Regions from separate parts of the Enterococcus faecium genome, predicted to be linked through region 3. Evidence: a T-box and tRNA genes for the amino acid it is inferred to sense, from the RefSeq annotation. Region 3 holds a T-box; the other regions hold tRNA genes.
The links. A T-box is a leader RNA that pairs with one kind of tRNA and senses whether it is charged. The one in region 3 lies ahead of argS (arginine--tRNA ligase), so its partner is inferred to be a tRNA-Arg.

Region 1 (3,285 bases), 260 kb from region 3:
GGATCATTAGACGAGAAGTAGTTGCGACTAGCAGTTTCAATTTTCAAGTAAGTACAAGTAAATAATAAGAAGAGAAAAAGAGAAAGAAGAGATATAGTGAAAAGAAATTATTTAGTTATCAGTATTATTGCTTTATCCGTGCTTTTGTTTTTCGAAATTACTTCGGTGGCCTCCTTGATCACCGAAGTAAAAGGACAAACACACTCTTCGGAGCATTCGTCACAATCTTTCAAACAATCAGAACAATCAACCATTAAAAGCCAATCAACTGAAACAGCTAACGTCAAAGAAGCCATTCAAGAATCAGCGGAAAAGGTACAAAGTCAGTCATCACAATCAACACAAGACAGTACAGAAGCAATCCAAGACCCGACTGTCAAAAGCGTCGCAATCAGCTTTGATGATGGACCAGGAGCGACCACAACGCCGCAGCTTCTGCGAATCTTAAAAGAAAAAAACGTGCATGTCACTTTTTTCGTCTTAGGAGAAAATACGGCGCAGCATCCTGAAATCGTGAAGCAGACAGCTGAAGCAGGGCACGAGATTGGCAATCACACATACGATCATCAGAATCTGGCCATTCTTTCTGCCCAGTCGATGACGGAGGAAGTGACGAAAGCAGACACTGAGATCAAAAAAGTCACTGGCAAAACCCCCGCTTTTGTTCGTTCGCCCTATGGTTCTGTCACGAATGTAGGGGCAACGATCATCCAGCGACCGATCATCGAATGGTCTGTTGATTCAGAAGATTGGAAGACAAGAAATCCTGATTTGATTTTGCAGAAGATCCAAGCAACAGTATACGATGGGGCAATTATTTTATTCCATGATATCTATCCTGAAACGATTCGTTCCGTTCCTCAAGTGATCGATTATCTGAAAGAGCAAGGCTATCGCATCACGACAGTTGGCGATTTATTAGGGCATCCAACGGCTGTCGAGAACTATTATGGCAGAAACGATCATCGGCCAGTTCAGTAAGTGAGACAAGTATCTTTAATAAATAACACATTTTAATAAGTAGTTGAACACATAACTACCTTACTTGCAAAGACTTAACAATATCTATACAGATACAACAAAAAACTGTCCACCAATTCTCTTTGGCGGACAGTTTTCACTTAAAAATAAAGAAGCAACTATTCGTAAATTATGCTAAAATAGCAGTAGAACGCGTCCTGAGGGAATCGAACCCCCGTCTCAAGAACCGGAATCTTACGTGATATCCACTACACTAAGGACGCAAGTACTGGGATAATTGTAACTAAACAGATAAAAAATTACAAGGGGATTGGACAAAAAAATGAAATTTGAGCAAAATTTTTCACAAAAACAGCAGCAGACACAGAAACTAGCCATGACGCAACAGTTGCAACAGTCCATCCAAGTTTTACAATATAACAGTGAGGAGCTGTTGGCATTCGTTGAGAATCAAGCAATGGAAAATCCATTGGTGGAAGTTGTTGAGCCGGAATGGCAGCCAGATTACATAAAAGCTTCTTCATCTTCTTATGAAGGAGAAGAGACAAATTACCTAAATCAGATTCCTGATACAAAAGGGTCTTTATTTGATTCATTGATCGAACAAGTCCATTTGAATTACCGAGATACTTTTTTGAGGAAAATCGTTCTTTATCTTGTAGAATACATCGATTTGAACGGATTTTTGACGATTAGTTTAGAAGAAGCCGGAAAAGAGATTGGAGCTACGCCTATCCAAATGCTCGATGCGTTGACTCTGATTCAGCAATTAGAACCAGCTGGAGTAGGTGCACGTAGTTTGCAAGAATGTCTCATGCTTCAAACAGAACGAGATGATTATGCGCCGGAATTAGCTTATATCGTGTTGGAAGAATGTTTTGAGGAACTGGTGGAGCGAAAATGGAAAGAAATCGCACAACGTTTTTCTGTTGATCTACATGCTGTTCAGCAGATATTCGACTATTTACAAACGTTGAGTCCAAGCCCTGGCCGGATTTTCGACCGTAGCAGCGAATTGTACATTATTCCTGATGTCCGGGTATTAGTGGACGACGATAAAAATGTACAAGTTATCTCAAACCGAAAAAATCAGCCAAATATACGCTTTCAAGAGAGTTACTTCAAACAAATGTCACAACAAGCAGATAAAGAAACTGAAAATTATTTAAAAGAACGGAAACAGGAATTCGAATGGTTGAAGAAAACGATCCTCCAACGTGGGGATACAATTTTGCGGGTTGCTCAAGTCATTGTTTCCCGGCAAAAAGCTTTCTTTATCGACAAGGAACGTCCAATCAAGCCTCTTACGTTAAAGGAAGTTGCAACTGAGATAGATGTGCATGAATCCACGGTCAGTCGTGCAGTCAACGGGAAATATTTGGAAACAGATTTCGGTGTATTTGAATTAAAAAAATTTTTCACTACACGAATTCCTACGAATAGTACAGAACAGACAGAAGACCTTTCAGCAGATACAGCGAAGAAAAAGCTGCAGGAATTAGTCGATCAAGAAGACAAAAACAAGCCGTTGTCGGACCAGAAATTGGTTGAATTGCTGAAAAAAGATGAGATAGCGATCTCAAGACGAACAGTAGCAAAATATCGTGATTTATTAGGAATCCCGAGTTCATCAAAAAGAAAACGTTATGATAACTAATCAGTCAAAAGACTAGAAAAAGTATTTCACTTTTTCTAGTCTTTTTAGTTGAAAAACGAGAGCAAAACTGTTAGACTTACAGTCGTGAGGTTGAGATTTCCCTTTATTGATGTGAAATTCGAATAGTTAATTTCTTTTTTTATCGTATATGGGTCGTTTTAAGTCTACATTGGACGTAAAGTGTCCAACTAAGGAGATCGCTATGCTGGATGAAATAAAAATGATTGAATCTGTTGCACCAGATATTATCGAAGTGTTGCAAGAACGCTATAAAATTTTACGAAATATCTATTGGATGCAGCCGATTGGGCGTCGAAGTTTATCGGAAAGTATGGGGATCACAGAACGAGTCTTACGAACAGAAACAGACCTTTTGAAAAATCTGAATTTGATCGACACCTCAAAAAGCGGTATGACGCTGACAACTAAGGGCGAAGAAGTTTATCAAAGCCTTGAAAACTTCATGGATCAGCTTTTAGGTACGCATCAAACCGAACAACAGTTGGCAGAATATTTTGGTAACCAACGCTGTATCGTTGTTTCAGGAAACAGCGAAGAGCAGACCAAAGTGGCTGATGCATTCGGCGAAGCGCTGAGCGAAGCCTTAGACCGACTACTTCCAGAAGGCGAGAATATCATCGCTGTGA
Region 2 (3,285 bases), 890 kb from region 3:
ATAAAAAATGAGATAAAGATGAGGAAATAGAATTAGAAACATATAATTATTAAAGGGAAACATTTTTACAGCTATAATTTGAAAAAAATTTATCGTTATTATATGATTAAGAAGGATTGAATAAAGAAAGAAGTTGAAAACGATGCCTGATTACAAAAAAATAACTTTTATAAGTTCTATAACGTTGATTATATTTTTAATTCTTATTCTTCTCGTCGTCTTGGTTCCCCGAATTTTTGGTTTGACTCCTTATATTATTGAGGACAAAGAAATGAGTCCATATTATGCACAAGGAAATCTGATATATGTACGACCGAAAAATACAAATGAGATTTTAGTCGGAGATATTATTACATATTATGAAAATTCAGGAAAAAAAATCTCGACGCGTCGCGTAATAGCCGTTGAAAACAACCACGAAGATTTTTATACAAAAGCTGATACAAAGACTTATATTGAGCCTGGAGTAGTAAAAAAGAGAAATATTATCGGTAGTCCCATCTTTCAGATTCCATATATTGGACTAGTCCTTTCAAAAACGGCATTTGCATGGATTCAGGGGTTATTCTTTACGATTGCTTTTTGCCTAACAGGAATCACAGCATGGAATACCTTTGTAGAGTTGAAAAAGAAGCGGAGACGAACACAGAAATTTTTGTAAGAATGTTAAAAACATAAATGTATTCCAGAGATCCAACGACTCTTCTGAACATGAAACACGAGAAAACACTCATGCAGCTTGTAGATTTAGTCAGTTGTTCGTATAATGTGTGAAGAGGAGGAGTAGTATGCGCAATGAAATGATGCATCGTCCTGTAGTCAAAGAAGAACTATTGGATTTTATGCGTACCCAGCAAAAAAAATTACCGGGTGAGCTAGGCAAACTGGAAGAAGAAGCTCATGTAGCAGAAGTACCAGTTATTCCCCATGAAACAGTTGTATTTTTGAAATTTTTACTTGGACAGCTTCAGCCTGAACGAATCTTGGAGATCGGAGCAGCTATCGGTTTTTCATCAAGTGTCATGGCCACGACAATCGGAGAAAACGCTCATGTTACGACAATTGATCGTTTCGATGTCATGATCGAGAAAGCTAAAAAAAACTATGAACGTCTAGGACTGACAGATAAAGTGACTTTGCTTGAAGGTCAAGCAGCAGATATCTTGCCGGAGTTGTCTGGTCCGTATGACTTTATTTTTATGGATAGTGCAAAATCAAAATATATTGAATTTTTACCTGAATGCTTACGTTTGTTAAGAAAAGGTGGCGTTTTGATGGTAGATGACATCTTCCAAGGAGGAACGATCTTGCTCCCAGATGAAGAGATTCCCCGTGGCAAACGAGCTATCCATCGTAAATTAAATGAATTTCTTCGTGTTGTGATGGATCATCCCGATTTGACATCGACAATCTTGCCATTAGGTGATGGTGTGATCTTAATGACAAAGGAATCAGAAACAATCGAGTTGTGATACATGATTATGGCAGCCTGTAGATAATCGATTGAATTGAGGGCTCAATTCGAACTTGATGTAAAAGTTTCTATATTTGTAAGTCAATTAAAGGATACAGGAAATCTAAATAAACAGGAGTAGCATGAAGTCAATGTAGCTCCTGTTTTCAATTGATAACCTTAGAACAGCTGAAGGAGAATGTCTCGTTTTAAAAGATTGATTTAGTAGTTGGGCCAAAATAATTCATTATTTGCTAATTAAATAACTATTTCGTATTGACAGAAGCAATTTAATTATCTATAATTATTGATGTTCCGCTGATTCTTGTCATAGTAGCTCAGCTGGATAGAGCATCCGCCTTCTAAGCGGACGGTCGGGGGTTCGAATCCCTCCTGTGACGCTAAAAAACCGTTAGAAACTGAGGTTTCTAACGGTTTTTCTTTGTTTTTTGTGCCAATATTGTTTGTTTTCAAAGGCAAATAAAATAAAAAAACATCCTTATCGAGTACAATTATAAGGAGCAAAAAAATAAAACTCATCAGAAAAGAGGAAGAAGATATGACGATACTATCTAAAATTTTAGTGACTCTAGTTGCAATTGAATTTTTTTATATCATGTATATCGAAACGGTGAGAACTGATTCTGACACGACAAGTAGGGTTTTTAAAATGAGTAAAGAAGAGTTAAGCAGAAAATCTGTTCAAACATTGTTTAAGAACCAAGGAGTGTACAATGGACTATTAGGAGTGGGACTACTTTATGGAGCTTATCTTTCTTCCGCATCTAAAGAAATCACAAGTATGCTATTAATATCTATTTTTTTTGTTGCATTATATGGCAGTTTGACTAGCGATCGTTGGATTTTACTCAAACAAGGTGGGCTAGCTCTGTTGGCATTGCTTTCTATTTTCTTATAAATATAGAAAAAATAAGAATTTATCTAACAGGAAACTTTGTGAAAAATATTACTTTATCTCATGAAATATGATATTCTAATGAATGGTATTTTAGAAAATTTCATGAAAAAGGAGTTAGATAGGTGTTCAAAAATTATGTTTCCTCACTAAAAAAAGAATTTTCAGGTTATGATCTTTCAAGATTTCAGAAAGATCTTTTGGCTGGGATCACAGTAGCTGCTGTAGCATTGCCTTTAGCCTTGGCTTTTGGGGTATCAAGCGGAGCTGATGCGGCCGCAGGTTTGATTACGGCTATCATTGCCGGTATCGTTATTGGCGGTTTATCAGGCGGTTTTTATCAAATATCAGGTCCGACAGGTGCGATGGCAGCTATCTTGATGTCTATTGCGGCAACAAAGGGAATGCAAGGTGTATTGCTTGCTACTTTTTTAGCGGGTCTATTTTTACTTGCAGCAGGACTTTTCCGATTAGGAACACTGACTTCTTTTATCCCAGCACCCGTAATTACGGGGTTTACTTCAGGTATTGCTATCATTATTGCATTAGGTCAGATCGATAATTTATTTGGTGTTCACTCGGAAGGTACAAACGTTATTGAAAAACTAAGTAGTTATCAAACGATAGGATTTCCGATAAACACAGCCTCTTTGATCATGGGAGGGCTAGTCATTTTAGGGATGTTTATCTATCCAAAAAAATGGGCGAAACGAATGCCTAGTTCGCTGCTGGCTATCATTTTGGCAACAGCAGTTATGCTATTGTTCCATTTACCAGTAGCAACTGTGGGTAAGATTCCACAAACATTGATCAGTAGTAATCGTTTGAATATGGGAGATTTTAGCTTTTCTGCCTTGCAACAAGTGGCAGTTCCAGCTATTAGCATTGCTTTATTAGGAATGATTGAAAGCTTGCT
Region 3 (3,285 bases):
AACTAGAGCTAAGCGTGCTTCTTTTTGTTCATCATCAGCTAAAATCTTCGTATGAGCATAGTATTTGTTGAATGCTTGTGCTAATTTGATTGCATGTTTCGCAATCACTGACGGTTCGTATTTTTCCCCAGCAGACAAGACCGTTTCAGGGTATTTTTGAACTAATTTAACCACTTCCCAGCTGGTATCGTCATTCAATGCATAGTCTGCTGTTTCTGAAGGGACAAATCCTGCTTTTTCCAACAGGCTGACTGCACGAGCATGTGTATATTGCACATAAGGTCCAGTTTCTCCTTCAAATCGAACAACTTCTTCCAGGTTAAAGTCAAATGTATTCAGTCGATCGTTTTTCAAATCGTGGAAAATGACTGCCCCAACCCCAACTTGTTTAGCTACAGCATCTTTGTTTTCCAAATCAGGGTTTTTCTCGCTGATTTGTTCTTTAGCAGATTGGATTGCTTCATTTAATACTTCTTCTAATAAGACGATCTTTCCTTTACGAGTTGATAATTTTTTACCACCTTGCGTGATCAAACCAAATGGAATATGGCGCATATCGTCAGACCAGTCAAAGCCCATTTCCTTCAAGACAGCTTTCAACTGTTTAAAATGATAGCTTTGTTCATTCCCTACTACATATAGAGATTGTTTGAAGTCGTAAGTACGTTTACGGTACAATGCAGCAGCTAAGTCACGTGTAATGTATAGTGTCGCACCGTCTGACTTCTTAATCAACGCTGGATTCAGGTCATAAGCAGATAGGTCAACGATCTCTGCACCTTTATCCTCGTTCAGCAAATGTTTTTCTTCTAAAAGTTTGACGATTTCATCCATCTTGTCATTGTAGAAAGCTTCACCGTTCAACGAATCGAAACGTACTTCCAGCAGATCATAGATTTTATTGAATTCTTTCATCGATTCATCACGGAACCATTGCCATAATTGAATAGCCTCTTCATCGCCTTCTTCCAGACGTTTGAACCAAGCACGAGCTTCTTCATTTAATTCTGGTTCTGTTTCAGCTACTTCATGGAATTGGACATATAAACGAAGCAATTCATTGATTGGTTCTGCTTTAACAGCTTCTTCTGTACCCCATTTTTTGTAAGCGACGATCAGTTTTCCAAACTGTGTTCCCCAGTCACCTAAATGGTTGATGCGGATTGGCTGATAACCGATTTTTTCCATAATGAAACCGATCGAATTACCGATAACTGTCGAACGCAAATGTCCCATTGAGATTGGTTTGGCAATATTAGGAGAAGACATGTCGATTGGTACTGTTCCTTGATTCCCGATATTGCTATCCCCATAATGTTCTTTTTCTTTCACTACTGTTTGCAAAACTTTTTTGCTGATAAGTTCTTTATTCATGAAAAAGTTCAAGTAAGGTCCGACAACTTCGATTTTTTCAAAGTTGGCAGAATCGATTTTTTCTGCTAAATCTGCAGCGATTTGCTGTGGCGCTTTTCGGTAAACTTTTGCTAATGAAAAGGCTGGAAATGCAACATCTCCGTGTTCAGCTGATTTTGGATTTTCTAGTAATTGTTCGACTTGTTCCAGTGTTAAATCATCTTTGACAGCGTCATAGACAGCTTTTGCGACAAGATCTTTATTATTCATCTTTATTCCTCCTAAAGTGCTCCCTTGATTGTTAAACAAAAAAAATCTCTAGCGACGGCATACTTAGTATGCCATCACTAGAGACGAGATTTCCCGCGGTACCACTCCAATTGTCCTAAAAAAGGACCAGCTCCATCTGATATCGGTAGACGACCGTCTGTTTAAAACAGAATTCTCCAAGTGCGCTTCGTTGTATCTTCTTCATTCGGCTTCCACCACTTCCGAATTCGCTAGCCAAGAATGATACAAGTACTCTCTTGTTCAACAAATCTTAGTCTTATTAAACTTTCTTGAATTATATCAGAAAAAAAAACGAAAGGCTAGTCGTTTCTGATAAAAAAACAATCCAGATGGCCTAAAGGAGAAGAAATACCACCTGGATAGCTATAAATCATTTCGTAAATACGAAAGACTTAACAAATTAATCAGCTACGATAATCGTTCCTTCTTCAGAAGCTAAAAGATTCTCGATATTTTCTAAAGAAGTGATGATTGCCTTAGCGTTTGGTTTTGCTTCAACAAATGCAATAGCTGCCTCTACTTTCGGAAGCATGCTTCCTGGAGCAAATTGCTTTTCATCAATGTATTGTTTCATTTCTGAAACAGTAACAGTTTCTAATTTCTTTTGATCTGGTTTTTGGTAATTGACATACACATTGTCTACTCCTGTCAATACGATCAGCAAATCCGCATCGATGATTTCGGCTAATTTTTCTGAAGCAAAATCTTTATCGATTACGGCTTCTCGTCCTTCTAATCCAGTAGCTGTTTCTACAACAGGAATCCCACCGCCACCAACAGAGACTGTGATAACTCCTTGATCGACCAGCGTTTCGATGACACGTGCTTCTTTAATCGAGATGGGTTTAGGGGAAGCGACTACTTTTCTCCATCCACGTCCAGCATCTTCTTTGAATGTCACAGTGGAGTCAGCATTCATTTGTTCTTTGGCTTCTTCTTCCGTGTAGAATGGACCGACTGGTTTACTTGGATTTTTGAATGAAGGATCATTTTCATCCACAATAACTTGAGTGACTAAAGAAACCACATCTTTATCGATCCCTTTTTCCTTCAGTACTTCGCCCATGGCATTTTGTAACCAGTAACCGATAGATCCTTCTGTCATTGCAACACATGTATCTAAAGGCATTGCCGGTGTTTTCTCAGAATCAGCAGCTTGCTGCTGAATCAATAGGTTACCGACTTGCGGACCATTTCCGTGGGAGATGATCAATTCATCTCCTTGTTCGATAAATTTCACTAAATACTTTGCTGTTTCCATTAACGCTTCTTGTTGGGCTTTTGCACTTGCATCCGTAGACAAGATTGCATTACCCCCTAAAGCGACAACTACTTTTCGTTTGGCCATTTCATTCGTCCTTTCTTCAGTTCTACCGAATTTTCTAGATAACAAAACGAGCCAGCGTTTTGTGATTTTCCCTCAATGCTGACTCGTTTTTTCGTGAGATGAATGTGGTTATGCTTAAACGCGAGGGATAAACAAGTTACCTAATGTTGCTGCCATGATCGCTTTGATTGAGTGCATACGATTTTCTGCTTGGTCAAATTGACGAGCATATTTGCTGCGGAAGACTTCATCTGTTACTTCCATTTCAGTGATGCCAAAGCGTTCTTTCATTTGTTCACCGTAAACAGTGTTTG

Region 1: it has a tRNA-Arg gene. The T-box ahead of argS (arginine--tRNA ligase) is inferred to sense a tRNA for this amino acid. The anticodon was not compared.
Region 2: it has a tRNA-Arg gene. The T-box ahead of argS (arginine--tRNA ligase) is inferred to sense a tRNA for this amino acid. The anticodon was not compared.

The regions. Positions count from the first base shown of each region.
Region 1 covers NZ_CP118955.1:720,168-723,452, forward strand. The annotation lists gene PYW34_RS03350 (RsiV family protein) at 1-10, shown strand, start outside; gene PYW34_RS03355 (polysaccharide deacetylase family protein) at 97-981, shown strand; tRNA gene PYW34_RS03360 (tRNA-Arg) at 1,173-1,244, opposite strand; gene rpoN (RNA polymerase factor sigma-54) at 1,304-2,638, shown strand; gene PYW34_RS03370 (sugar-binding transcriptional regulator) at 2,787-3,285, shown strand, end outside.
Region 2 covers NZ_CP118955.1:1,868,424-1,871,708, reverse strand. The annotation lists gene PYW34_RS09150 (signal peptidase I) at 143-661, shown strand; gene PYW34_RS09145 (O-methyltransferase) at 789-1,472, shown strand; tRNA gene PYW34_RS09140 (tRNA-Arg) at 1,781-1,854, shown strand; gene PYW34_RS09135 (DUF1304 domain-containing protein) at 2,013-2,372, shown strand; gene PYW34_RS09130 (SulP family inorganic anion transporter) at 2,495-3,285, shown strand, end outside.
Region 3 covers NZ_CP118955.1:975,247-978,531, reverse strand. The annotation lists gene argS (arginine--tRNA ligase) at 1-1,623, opposite strand, end outside; T-box leader at 1,700-1,897, opposite strand; gene arcC (carbamate kinase) at 2,045-2,992, opposite strand; gene argF (ornithine carbamoyltransferase) at 3,107-3,285, opposite strand, start outside.